One region of the Citrobacter sp. C1 genome, then DNA from elsewhere that is predicted to be linked to it. Evidence: predicted binding sites of a transcription regulator. Region 1 holds the regulator's gene; each other region holds the start of a gene.

Region 1 (4,124 bases):
ATGTGCTCAGGCGCAATCCCTGGCCCATTATCTTCGACGCTGAACTCGGCTCCCGCCGTCGCCCGCTGCCAGCGCACGGTGATGTGCGTTCCCGCCGGCGTATGGTTCACCGCGTTATAGATAAGATTCGAGATTGCGCTACGCAGTTGCTCCTCGTTACCCATCACGCTCAGGCGATTATCCACGTCGAAGGTAAACGTGTGTTTATTCTGGCTCAGCGTTTGTGCTTCGTGCTCAGCCACGCGCAGTATCATCGGCACATCCACTTTTTCATTCTGCGGCAGTGTCGGTGCGGCTTCTATTTTCGATAGCGTCAGCAGCTGTTTCACCAGCCCTTCCATACGCTGCGTTTGCTCACGCATGGTATCCAGCGCTTTCTCTCGCGTTGCCCCTTCCAGGGGATGCTCCTGCATCATCTCCAGATAACCTTGCAGCACCGTCAGCGGCGTACGCAACTCGTGGCTGGCGTTGGCAAAGAAATTACGCCGCGCGCCTTCCAGTTGGTGCATCTGCGTGACATCGCGCGCCACCATCAGCAACTGCTTGTCGGTATACGGCATCACCCTAATTTCCAGATGCCGCCCGGTATTAAGTACCAAATTAATTGGCCGACTAAAGTCGCGCGTTTTCAGGTATGAGGTAAATTCCGGGTAGCGAAGCAGGTTAAGAATATTTTGCCCACTATCGTCCGGCCAACGCAGTCCCAGAACCTGCTGTGCCAGGCCGTTACACCAGAAAATCCCACCCTCTTCGGTGGTCAGTACCACCGCATCAGGCAGCGATTCAGCCCCGCTGCGAAAACGCTTAATCAGATTACCCAGTTCGCGGCGGCGTTTTTTGTTACGCAGTTGCATTTGATGCAGGCCGTAAAGCAGCGGTTCCCAACTGCCCCGCCCCGGCGGAGGCGTCATACTCCTGTCGACCCACAGCCACCAGGACAAACGCAGTAAATTCCAGAAATGCCAGATAAGCAGACCCGTTACCGATGCCAGTAAAAACCACGGCAGATAACCGAAAAAAGCACTAAGGATAAAAGCCGGAATGCAGCAAAGTATCAGCTCCAGTACCAGCCTTTTCCATGACAATCGTTCCAGCAAACGTCGCACTCCCTATACAACTTGATCTAATGGGCTATTTTCCGTGCCGGTCAGAAGCGGGTTGAAAAACGGTATCCCGTTCCGCGTACCGTCTGCACCATGCGATCGTGGCCGCTGTGCTCCAGCGCCTTACGCAAGCGGCGGATATGCACGTCAACCGTCCGGTCTTCTACGTACACGTTGGTGCCCCAGACATGATTAAGTAGTTGTTCGCGGCTGTAGACGCGCTCAGGATGAGTCATAAAGAAATGCAGCAGTTTGAACTCAGTTGGCCCCATATCCAGCGGTTCTTCGCCGGTCATTACACGATGCGAGGTGGGATCAAGGCTCAGCCCCTGCATCTCAATAACTTCTTCAACCGCCATTGGTGAAATACGACGCAGTACGGCTTTAATGCGCGCCACCAGCTCCTTCGGCGAAAACGGCTTGGTGATATAGTCATCCGCACCGGTTTCCAGCCCACGTACGCGATCTTCTTCATCACCTCTTGCCGTCAGCATCATCACCGGGATGTCCCGCGTCATCGCTTCACGTTTGAGGTGTTTAATGAACTGTAACCCCGAGCCACCGGGAAGCATCCAGTCAAGCAGGATAAGATCCGGCCAGGGTTCATTGAGTTGATTCACCGCACTGTCATAGTCTTCGGCTTCTACAGGTTGGAACCCGTTTTGCTCGAGCACGAAGCAGACCATTTCACGAATTGGAGCTTCATCTTCTACGACCAGAATACGTCTCGCCATGATTTGCCCTGTTTTAATTTAATCGTTCATACCCTCTATACGCCGCCATTATGCGTCAGATTTATGACAGATTTATGAAAAAGATAGTCCAGGCTTAACCAATGTTGTTGAATTATGACAGCCCGGAAACAAGATATTCACGCCATTGCAAGGGTATAATCCCCCTCATTGCTTTTTCGTCATGGAACTCGTATGCGCATCCTTCATACCTCAGACTGGCATCTGGGCCAAAACTTCTACAGCAAGAGCCGCGCCGCCGAGCATCAGGCCTTTCTTGACTGGCTGCTGGAGACCGCACAATCCCATCAGGTGGATGCCATTATTGTGGCAGGCGATATTTTTGATACCGGCTCACCGCCGAGCTATGCCCGCGAGATTTACAACCGCTTTGTCGTCAATTTGCAGCAAACAGGCTGCCACCTGGTGGTGCTGGCAGGCAACCATGACTCGGTCGCCACGCTTAATGAATCACGCGATATTTTGGCGTTTCTGAACACCACGGTGGTCGCCAGCGCAGGCCATGGACCGCAAATACTGAAACGCCGCGACGGCACGCCAGGCGCCGTGCTGTGCCCGATTCCCTTTTTACGCCCACGCGACATCATCACCAGCCAGGCGGGACTCACCGGCAGCGAAAAACAACAGCATTTGCTGGGGGCAATTACCGACTATTACCAGCAGCAGTACCTGGACGCCTGTGAACTGCGCGGTGAACGCAACCTGCCGATCATTGCAACCGGGCACCTGACGACCGTCGGTGCCAGCAAAAGTGACGCGGTACGTGACATTTATATTGGCACACTGGATGCCTTTCCGGCGCAGAATTTCCCGCCAGCAGATTACATCGCGTTGGGACATATTCACCGGGCGCAGGTCATCGGCGGAACAGAACATATTCGCTACTGTGGCTCGCCGATTGCCCTCAGTTTTGACGAATGTGGCAAAAGCAAAGGCGTGCATCTGGTGAGCTTCGAAGACGGCAAGCTACATACCGTCGACAATCTCACCGTACCGGTCACGCAGCCGCTGGCAGTATTGAAAGGCGATTTAGCCGCCATTACCGCCCAGCTTGAGCAATGGCGCGATGTAGAGCTGCAAACGCCCGTCTGGTTAGATATTGAAATCACCACCGACGATTACCTGCACGACATGCAGCGCAAAATTCAGGCGTTGACGGAAGACCTGCCGGTAGAGGTTCTGCTGGTGCGCCGCAGTCGGGAGCAGCGCGAGCGTATTATGGCCAATGAGCGGCGTGAAACGCTGAGCGAACTGAGCGTGACGGAAGTCTTTGACCGCCGTCTGGCGCTGGAGGAACTGGAAGCGCCGAGGCGGGAACGTCTTAATCAGCTGTTTAATGACACGTTACAGACGCTTGCCGGGGAGGCTGACGCATGAAAATTCTTAGCCTGCGCCTGAAAAACCTCAACTCCCTGAAAGGGGAATGGAAAGTCGATTTTACGGCAGAGCCTTTTGCCAGCAACGGTCTGTTTGCCATCACCGGGCCTACAGGGGCCGGAAAAACCACCCTGCTTGATGCGATTTGTCTCGCGCTGTACCACGAGACACCGCGCCTGAATACCGTATCACAGTCGCAAAACGACCTGATGACCCGCGACACCGCCGAGTGTCTGGCAGAGGTCGAGTTCGAAGTTAAAGGCGAAGCCTACCGCGCGTTCTGGAGCCAGAATCGGGCGCGTAATCAGCCTGACGGCAATCTGCAGGTCCCGCGCGTGGAACTTGCCCGCTGCGCCGACGGAAAAATCCTCGCCGATAAAATCAAAGATAAACTGGACATGACCGCCACGCTCACCGGGCTGGATTACGGACGGTTTACGCGTTCGATGCTGCTGTCGCAGGGGCAATTTGCCGCCTTCCTTAACGCCAAACCCAAGGAGCGCGCTGAGCTGCTGGAAGAGCTGACCGGCACCGAAATCTACGGACAAATTTCGGCAATGGTGTTTGAAAAACACAAAGCGGCGCGCAATACGCTCGAAATATGCGAAGCGCAGGCGGCGGGTGTCGTACTGTTAAGCGAAGAGCAGCAACAGCAGTTGCAGCAAAGTTTGCAGGTACTTACTGACGAAGAAAAAATTTTGCTGGCGCAGCAGCAACATCAGCAGAAAGATTTTCAATGGGTTACGCGCAGCGAAGAACTGGTTCGTGAACAGCAGCGCGTGGCTAGCTTAGCGCAGCAGGCCCAACAGGCGCTTGCGGACGCCGCGCCTGAGCTGGCAAGACTCCAGCTCGCTCAGCCTGCCAACCAGCTTCGTCCACTGTGGGATCGCCA
Region 2 (4,124 bases), 1.1 Mb from region 1:
GTAGCAAACAGCGGGGCAAAAATAAACAGGCCCCACATGCCGTAAACAATACTCGGGATCGCCGCCAGCAGTTCAATTGCAATGCCCAGCGGGCGACGTAACCAGTTAGGTGCTAACTCAGTCAAAAATAAAGCGATGCCGAAGCTCACCGGAACGGCGATCAGCAAGGCGATAAACGAGGTCACCAGCGTTCCGTAAATCGGTACCAGCGCACCGTAGATATCGTTTGGCGCATCCCACTCTTTGGTCCACAAAAATGAGAAACCAAATTTTTGAATGCTTGGCCAGGAGGAGATGATCAGAGAGACAATAATGCCACCCAACATCAATAGCACAATCAGCGCAGCCAGTTTTACCAGCACGCTGAATATCATGTCACCCTTTTTACCCGGTGGATTAAAAGCAGGCTTGGTTGCAGCCATAAATCACTCTTTAAGTTAAACTCGTTTACTCAGTTGCCCATGCCGGATGGCGCTACGCTTATCCGGCCTACACTCTGGGCCTACGGTAGAAACCGTAGGGCGGATAAGCGTAGCGCCATCCGCCAATTCGTCAAAGATATTCTATTAGTACAGTGCTTTACCGCTGCTGTCTTTCACGTTGGTCTTCCATGCAGCACGAATCTGCTCAACCACGTTATCCGGCAGGCTGGCGTAATCCAGGTCATTAGCCTGTTTACCGCCATTTTTGTACGCCCAGTCAAAGAACTTCAGCACTTCAACGCCCTGCTCAGGTTTCTTCTGCTCTTTGTGAACCAGGATGAATGTGGTGGACGTAATCGGCCACGCCTCATCACCTTTCTGGTTAGTCAGATCCTGGGCGAAGGTTTTGCTCCAGTCAGCGCCTTTTGCCGCATTTGCAAAGTTTTCTTCGGTCGGACTTACCGGTTTACCGTCAGCAGAAATCAGTTTGGTATAGGCCAGGTTGTTCTGCTTAGCGTAAGCATATTCAACGTAACCAATGGAGCCTGGCAGACGCTGTACGAACGCGGCGATACCGTCGTTACCTTTACCACCCAGACCGGTTGGCCAGTTAACGGTAGAGCCTGCACCAATTTTAGATTTCCACTCTTCGTTCACTTTTGCCAAGTAGCTGGTGAACACGAAAGAGGTACCGGAACCATCAGCACGACGCACAACGGCGATGTTCTGCGAAGGCAGTTTCAGCCCTGGGTTCAGTTTGGTGATGGCTTCATCATCCCACTTCTTGATTTTGCCGAGGTAGATATCACCCAGGGTCTTACCATCCAGCACCAGTTCGCCGGATTTCAGGCCAGGGATATTTACAGCCAGCACGACACCGCCGATCACGGTCGGGAACTGGAACAGGCCTTCCTGTGCCAGTTTCTCATCAGACAACGGTGCATCAGAAGCGCCGAAATCAACGGTATTTGCCGTAATTTGTTTTACACCACCGGAGGAGCCGATACCCTGGTAGTTGACTTTACTACCGGTCTCTTTCTGATAAGTATCAGCCCATTTGGCATACACTGGCGCAGGAAAAGTTGCACCTGCACCTGTCAGGCTCGCTGCGGCAAATACAGAGAACGCGCTCATGGATAAGGTCGCGGCGACAACAGTTGCGACAGTGGTACGCATAACTTTCATAATGTCTCCTGCACGGTTTTCGTAAATCATTGTTTGAGTTGCTACTGTGAGCAAAATAGGACAAACAGGTGACAGTTAAATGTACGAAATATGACAGTTTTATGACAATGAAAAAAAGTGAAATACAGAATTTAAAAAATACTGCAAAAACAAGTTATTAACGCATTTAATGACAATAACATTTCGCGAAAATTTTATTTTTATGACACTTAAAAGCGTAGCCAAGGATGACTATTTTTCATCAAAATGCCGTGATGTATTTCTTTTCTAACGGTTCAAAAAACAGGCTATCGTAATGTAAAAGACCACCTCCCGGTGGCCTTTCTGCAGCAGTTTACTTCCCGCTATAGACTTTTTTTCCGGCAAACATCGTCCAAAGCACCGTGGCATCCCGTAGCTTTTCAATACTCACTTTCTCAAGGTTGCGATCGAACAGCACCAGGTCAGCACTTTTCCCTACGGCAATTGAGCCCGTTTCTTTATCGCGGCCAATAACTTTTGCTGCATTCAGGGTGTAAGCCTGTAGCATCGCGGCACGGCTGATTTTTTCACTCTCAGGTGGCAGTTCGCCCTCTTCCCCCATCCGCGTAACTGCCGTGTAAATGGCAAACAGCGGGTTGGGGCTAGATACCGGCCAGTCGCTGGCCCCCGCAATCAGCGCGTGATGGCGGAACAGATCGCCAGCAGGATAAAGGTGTTGGAGTAACGGCGCTGGCACTTTGCCATCCAGCAGAGTTGTCGTTGCACCGTCTTTACCCGCCCACAGCAACTGCATAGACGCTGCGACGTTCAACTGCTGAAATTGAGGGAGGCTCTGCGGGTTGACGATTTCCAGGTGGGTAATGCTGTGCAATATGCCGCTGTTGCCATTCTTTTCGCGCGCACAGGCAACCGCATCCAGTGACTCCTGCACGGCGCGATCGCCGATAGCATGAAAGTGGGCAATCAATTTTTCGGCATCCGCTTTGGCCACCAGCGAACAGAACGTCACTTTATCCAGCGAGTTACTACCACTGTAGCCAAGTCGATTCAGGTATGACTGACTCAACTTCGCCGTCTGGGACGGATATTCAATCACTCCGTCCTGAAAGATTTTAATCCCAGCCAGCTTGATATCGGGTATTCCGGCATATTTATCCCTGATAGCCACTACGTCATCAATGGCTGCTGGAGAAGCGTTAATATTGACCAATGCCAGACCGGTTACGTGGGCGGTGAGTTTTCCGTCCTTCGCCAGAGAACTGTACGCCGGAAGTAGCCCTTCATCGTTGCGTCCCGGGTGAGCATCAAATGACGGTGCCAGCGGGCGCAGGTTGCTCAGCGGCTCCATCCAGGCGGTGATACCATAGCGGTTCATCACCTTTGATCCAGCGATAATCGACTGCGCAATTTTGTCGTTATCGACGGGAGGAATGGCACCGAGCACCCGATCCCATGCGCCTTCGGAGACAAAGCCGTTGAGTTTTCCATTGGGGGTTAGCCCAACATTGGTTCTTATACTGTTGCCAGCGTCAGCAATGGCCTGGGGATCCAACTTGGCTTTACGTAACATGGCGTTATTAACCCAGCCGGTATGGGCATCCGATCCAGCCAGCACCACCGGCGTATCCTGATATTCTGGCGCATTAAATACGCTATCCAGCAGGCTAATATTGTCCCAGTAATCCAGGGATACATTGCTGTAAAACTGGACGCCATGGAGATCGCGCTGAGGGTTACGCTTATTTTTATCGACAAACGCTCTAATCGCTGCCGCTTTTGTCATCCCTTCAGGAAATTCGACGGTGATCGTTTTAAAACCGCCATCAGCAACATGGGCGTGGCTGTCGATCAACCCCGGCATCAGGTAATTACCCTGCAAATCAATGCGAATAGCATCAGAACCGGCCTTCTTCAGCACATCGTTGAACGTTCCCACGGCAATGATTTTTTTGCCTTCAATAGCGATGGCTTGTGGAGAGGGATTATTTGGATCGGCGCTGTAGATTTCCCCGCCAAAGATAATCATTTTATTACCTTCCAGAGCAGAGACCGTGGAAGACGTGACGGCCAGTGAACATGCCAGAAAGAGCATTGAAATTCTCATGAAAAATTAACTCCATTGCGTTGCGAATAAACGTATTCGTTGCTGTGTAGATAGCTTTTTTCTGGCGTTAATTCAAAGGGATGCAAATGTCATAGACATAATAATCATGCGCGGCATTGGTTTCGTTGTAATATATTTCGTAGCAAGGTTTACCGCTTTTCATCAGCCCTTTCGTTCGCATCCAGGCAAAGGCGAGCGCCCAGGTGTTATCAACCTGATCTCCCCAAGCTGCGCACTTGCATACCAGATAATTTCCGGCGGCTATTGTCTGCACGGCAATATGTCGACTGACCTGCTCCCCCTCGCTGAGTTCAAAACCAACATCCGTGCGGCAATGCTGTTCTGCCGTCACATCTGGCGGATCCCAGTAAACACATAGCATTCCGGCAGGCTGTAACGGCGTTCTGGCGGGCAACGAGGTCAACAAGTCC
Region 3 (4,124 bases), 2.2 Mb from region 1:
GGGTTTCATTCCAGTCGGTATAGGCAATCAGCTGCACCAGGTTGAGGTCCATCCCCATTTTGGGTTCCAGCTCATTCTTGATGCGCTTGAGTTCCGCCACATCAAAACTTTGCAGATAGACCTTATCCTGTTTGTCGCTGTAGCCGTACTTTTTCAGCACTTCCAGCGTCTTCGCAGCAATGTCCTTCCCTTCCTGGTGATGGAACCACGGCGCTTTAATTTCCGGATAGATACCGATGTTCTTACCGGTGGAATGATTTAATCCCTGAACAAACTCGATCTCTTCTTCGAACGTATGCACACGGAAATCAGATTTACCCATCGGGAAGCGCCCTGGGTAGGTCTGCACCTGTTTGCCATTTTCGATATCGAAACCTTCGGTAAATTTCAGCGATTTGATCTCATCCAGCGTAAAGTCGATGGCGTAGTAGCGACCATCTTTACGAGCGCGATCCGGGAAACGCTCGGCGACATCGGTGACCCGGTCAAGATAGTGGTCATGCAGAACGACCAGATGGTCGTCCTTGGTCATCACCAGATCCTGCTCGAGATAGTCCGCGCCCTGCGCATAGGCCATCGCTTTTGCTGGCAGCGTATGCTCCGGTAAATAGCCGCTGGCCCCACGGTGAGCAATCACAATCTTGTCTGCGGCGATGGCTGCGCTGCTGACCACCATACCGGTCAGCATTAACGCGACGCTAAGACTTTTCAATGTGGTTTTCATCTATTATCCCCCGTTACGCTTCAGTTCCATCTCTGCGTGATGGCGCTTTTCACCAAACATGACGACCACCAGCAGAATAACCGCCAGCACGCTGCCGCCAATCATCACCATAAAGCCACCGTCCCAGCCGAAGAAGTCAACGGTGTAACCGACAATGGCGCTCGCTGCCACAGAGCCGCCCAGGTAACCAAACAACCCGGTAAAGCCTGCCGCCGTACCCGCCGCTTTTTTCGGTGCCAGTTCCAGCGCGTGCAGACCAATCAGCATGACCGGACCGTAGATCAGGAAGCCGATGATAATCATACATGCCATATCAACGTTCGGATTGCCCGCCGGGTTCATCCAGTAAACGATCGTTGCAATGGTCACCAGCGTCATGAAGAACACGCCGGTTGCGCCACGGTTGCCACGGAAGACTTTATCCGACATCCAGCCACACAGCAGGGTGCCCGGGATACCCGCATACTCATACAGGAAGTAGGCCCAGGAGGATTTATCCAACGCGAAATGCTTCACTTCTTTCAGGTAGGTCGGCGACCAGTCGAGGATGCCGTAACGCAGTAAATAGACAAACACGTTGGCGATCGCGATGTACCACAGCAGTTTGTTTGGCAGCACGTACTGCATGAAGATCTGCTTCGCAGTCAGCTCTTCTTCGGCTTTTTCGCTGTAATCATCCGGATAGTCGTTCTTATACTCTTCAATCGGCGGTAAGCCACAAGACTGCGGCGTATCGCGCATCAGGGCAAAAGCAATCAGGGCGACAACAATCGCACCGAATGCCGGCATGTACAATGCCGCTTTCCAGTCGTTAAACCAGGCCATACCCAGCAGGAACAGCAGCGGAGGCAGACCACCACCGACGTTATGCGCGCAGTTCCACACGGACACAATACCGCCACGCTCTTTCTGCGACCACCAGTGCACCATGGTACGACCGCACGGCGGCCACCCCATCCCCTGGAACCAGCCACACAGGAACAGCAGCACAAACATCACCGCGATACTGGACGTCGCCCACGGCACAAAGCCCATGAACAACATCACCGCCGCCGCCAGAATCAGACCGGCAGGCAGGAAAACGCGCGGATTCGAGCGGTCCGAAATGGACCCCATGATAAATTTCGAAAAACCATAGGCAATGGAAATACCGGATAACGCAAAACCCAGATCGCCACGGGAGAAACCCTGCTCAACCAGATACGGCATAGCCAGGGCAAAGTTCTTACGTACCAGATAGTACGCCGCATAACCAAAAAATATCCCCAAGAAAATCTGCCAGCGCAATCGACGATAGGTGGGATCGATTTCCGCTGCAGGTAAGCGCGCCGTATGTGACGCGGGTTTAAAAATGCTCAACATAGTATGTAGCCTCCGTGGCCGTCTTTTGTTCGAAGGAAACACTGTAAGTACGTCATCACGACGCAACCTCCCCCAGTGTGGCCGCGATGTTAAGGAAAGATTCAGCACAAAAATGTGAAACACAGCACAGATTGTTACAGATTTATGACAAATGTTCATAAAGGCGCACGAAATCACGTTTCATTTTCGAATAATGAGCGATTATGCGCGAAATCAAACAATCCATGTTTTTTATGTGGCTAAATGATAAAAAAACGAACTGTGAGGAAAAACAATGAAAACTCGCGACTCGCAAACAAGTGACGTGATTATCATTGGTGGGGGAGCAACAGGTGCCGGGATCGCACGCGACTGTGCTCTGCGCGGATTGCGCGTCATCTTAGTAGAACGCCACGATATCGCTACCGGCGCAACGGGACGTAACCACGGCCTGCTGCACAGCGGTGCGCGCTATGCCGTCACTGACGCAGAATCTGCGCGTGAATGTATTAGCGAAAACCAAATTCTGAAACGTATCGCCCGCCACTGCGTAGAGCCTACGGACGGTCTGTTTATCACACTGCCGGAAGATGAACTCTCCTTCCAGGCCACCTTTATTCGTGCCTGCGAAGATGCGGGCATTCGTGCAGAAGCGATCGACCCTCAACAAGCGCGCATTATCGAGCCCGCGGTGAACCCGCAGTTGATTGGCGCAGTCAAAGTGCCAGACGGTACCGTGGATCCTTTCCGTTTAACCGCTGCCAACATGCTGGATGCCCGAGAGCATGGCGCGGTCATTCTGACGGCCCATGAAGTGACCGGGCTGATTCGTGAAGGTGCAACCGTCTGCGGCGTGAACGTTCGCAATCATCTCACCGGCGAGATGCAGTCCCTGCATGCGCCGGTGGTGGTGAACGCTGCCGGGATCTGGGGCCAGCGGATCGCGGAATATGCCGATCTGAGCATCCGCATGTTCCCGGCAAAAGGCTCGTTGTTGATCATGGATCATCGCATTAACCAGCATGTCATCAACCGCTGCCGTAAACCGTCGGATGCCGACATTCTGGTGCCTGGTGACACCATCTCGCTGATCGGCACCACCTCGCAACATATTGATTACGATGATATCGACAGCAACCGCGTCACCGCTGAAGAGGTGGATATCCTGCTGCGTGAAGGGGAGAAGCTGGCGCCGATTATGGCGAAAACGCGCATTTTGCGCGCCTACTCCGGCGTGCGTCCGCTGGTGGCCAGCGACAATGATCCAAGCGGTCGTAACGTCAGCCGCGGCATTGTGTTGTTCGATCATGCTGAACGCGACGGTCTGGATGGCTTTATCACCATTACCGGCGGCAAACTGATGACCTACCGCCTGATGGCTGAATGGGCCACCGACGCCGTCTGCCGCAAGCTGGGCAACACTCGCCCTTGCACCACGGCGGACGTCGCGCTGCCAGGTTCGCAGGAATCAACCGAGCACACGCTTAAGCGCGTGATCTCGTTGCCCGCACCGCTACGCGGCTCGGCAGTCTACCGTCACGGCGATCGCACCCCGGTCTGGCTGAGCGAAGGTCGTCAGCATCGCAGCCTGGTCTGCGAGTGCGAGGCGGTCACCGCAGGCGAAGTCCAATACGCCGTGGAAAATTTAACCGTCAACAGCCTGCTGGACTTGCGCCGCCGTACTCGCGTCGGGATGGGGACATGCCAGGGCGAACTGTGTGCCTGTCGCGCCGCAGGTTTACTGCAACGTTTTAATGTTACCACCGCCGCGCAGTCCATCACCCAGCTCTCCGAGTTTCTCAACGAACGCTGGAAAGGCGTGCAGCCGATTGCCTGGGGAGACGCACTGCGCGAAAGCGAGTTCACGCGCTGGGTGTATCAGGGGTTATGCGGTCTGGAAAAGGAGCACCAGGATGAAATTTGATACCGTCATTATCGGCGGCGGTCTCGCCGGACTGCTGTGCGGTCTGCAACTACAAAAAAGCGGATTACGCTGCGCGATTGTTACCCGTGGCCAAAGCGCCCTGCATTTTTCCTCCGGCTCGCTGGATTTACTCAG

What was found. Region 1 encodes PhoB, which activates phosphate uptake and scavenging genes when phosphate is short. Its sites were predicted from a motif close to CTGTCATAAAACTGNCNNAT; they were not measured.
Region 2: a site for PhoB is predicted at 1,696-1,715, ahead of pstS (phosphate ABC transporter substrate-binding protein PstS). Genes of this name have one in related genera too.
Region 3: a site for PhoB is predicted at 2,218-2,237, ahead of glpT (glycerol-3-phosphate transporter). Genes of this name have one in related genera too.

What each region holds. Positions count from the first base shown of each region.
Region 1 covers NZ_CP115035.1:3,881,346-3,885,469, forward strand. The annotation lists gene phoR (phosphate regulon sensor histidine kinase PhoR) at 1-1,097, opposite strand, end outside; gene phoB (phosphate response regulator transcription factor PhoB) at 1,148-1,837, opposite strand; gene sbcD (exonuclease subunit SbcD) at 2,030-3,232, shown strand; gene sbcC (exonuclease subunit SbcC) at 3,229-4,124, shown strand, end outside.
Region 2 covers NZ_CP115035.1:5,017,560-5,021,683, reverse strand. The annotation lists gene pstC (phosphate ABC transporter permease PstC) at 1-422, opposite strand, end outside; gene pstS (phosphate ABC transporter substrate-binding protein PstS) at 567-1,607, opposite strand; gene IB214_RS23980 (amidohydrolase) at 1,942-3,693, opposite strand; gene IB214_RS23975 (AraC family transcriptional regulator) at 3,761-4,124, opposite strand, start outside.
Region 3 covers NZ_CP115035.1:1,700,362-1,704,485, reverse strand. The annotation lists gene glpQ (glycerophosphodiester phosphodiesterase) at 1-724, opposite strand, end outside; gene glpT (glycerol-3-phosphate transporter) at 728-2,086, opposite strand; gene glpA (anaerobic glycerol-3-phosphate dehydrogenase subunit A) at 2,361-3,989, shown strand; gene glpB (glycerol-3-phosphate dehydrogenase subunit GlpB) at 3,979-4,124, shown strand, end outside.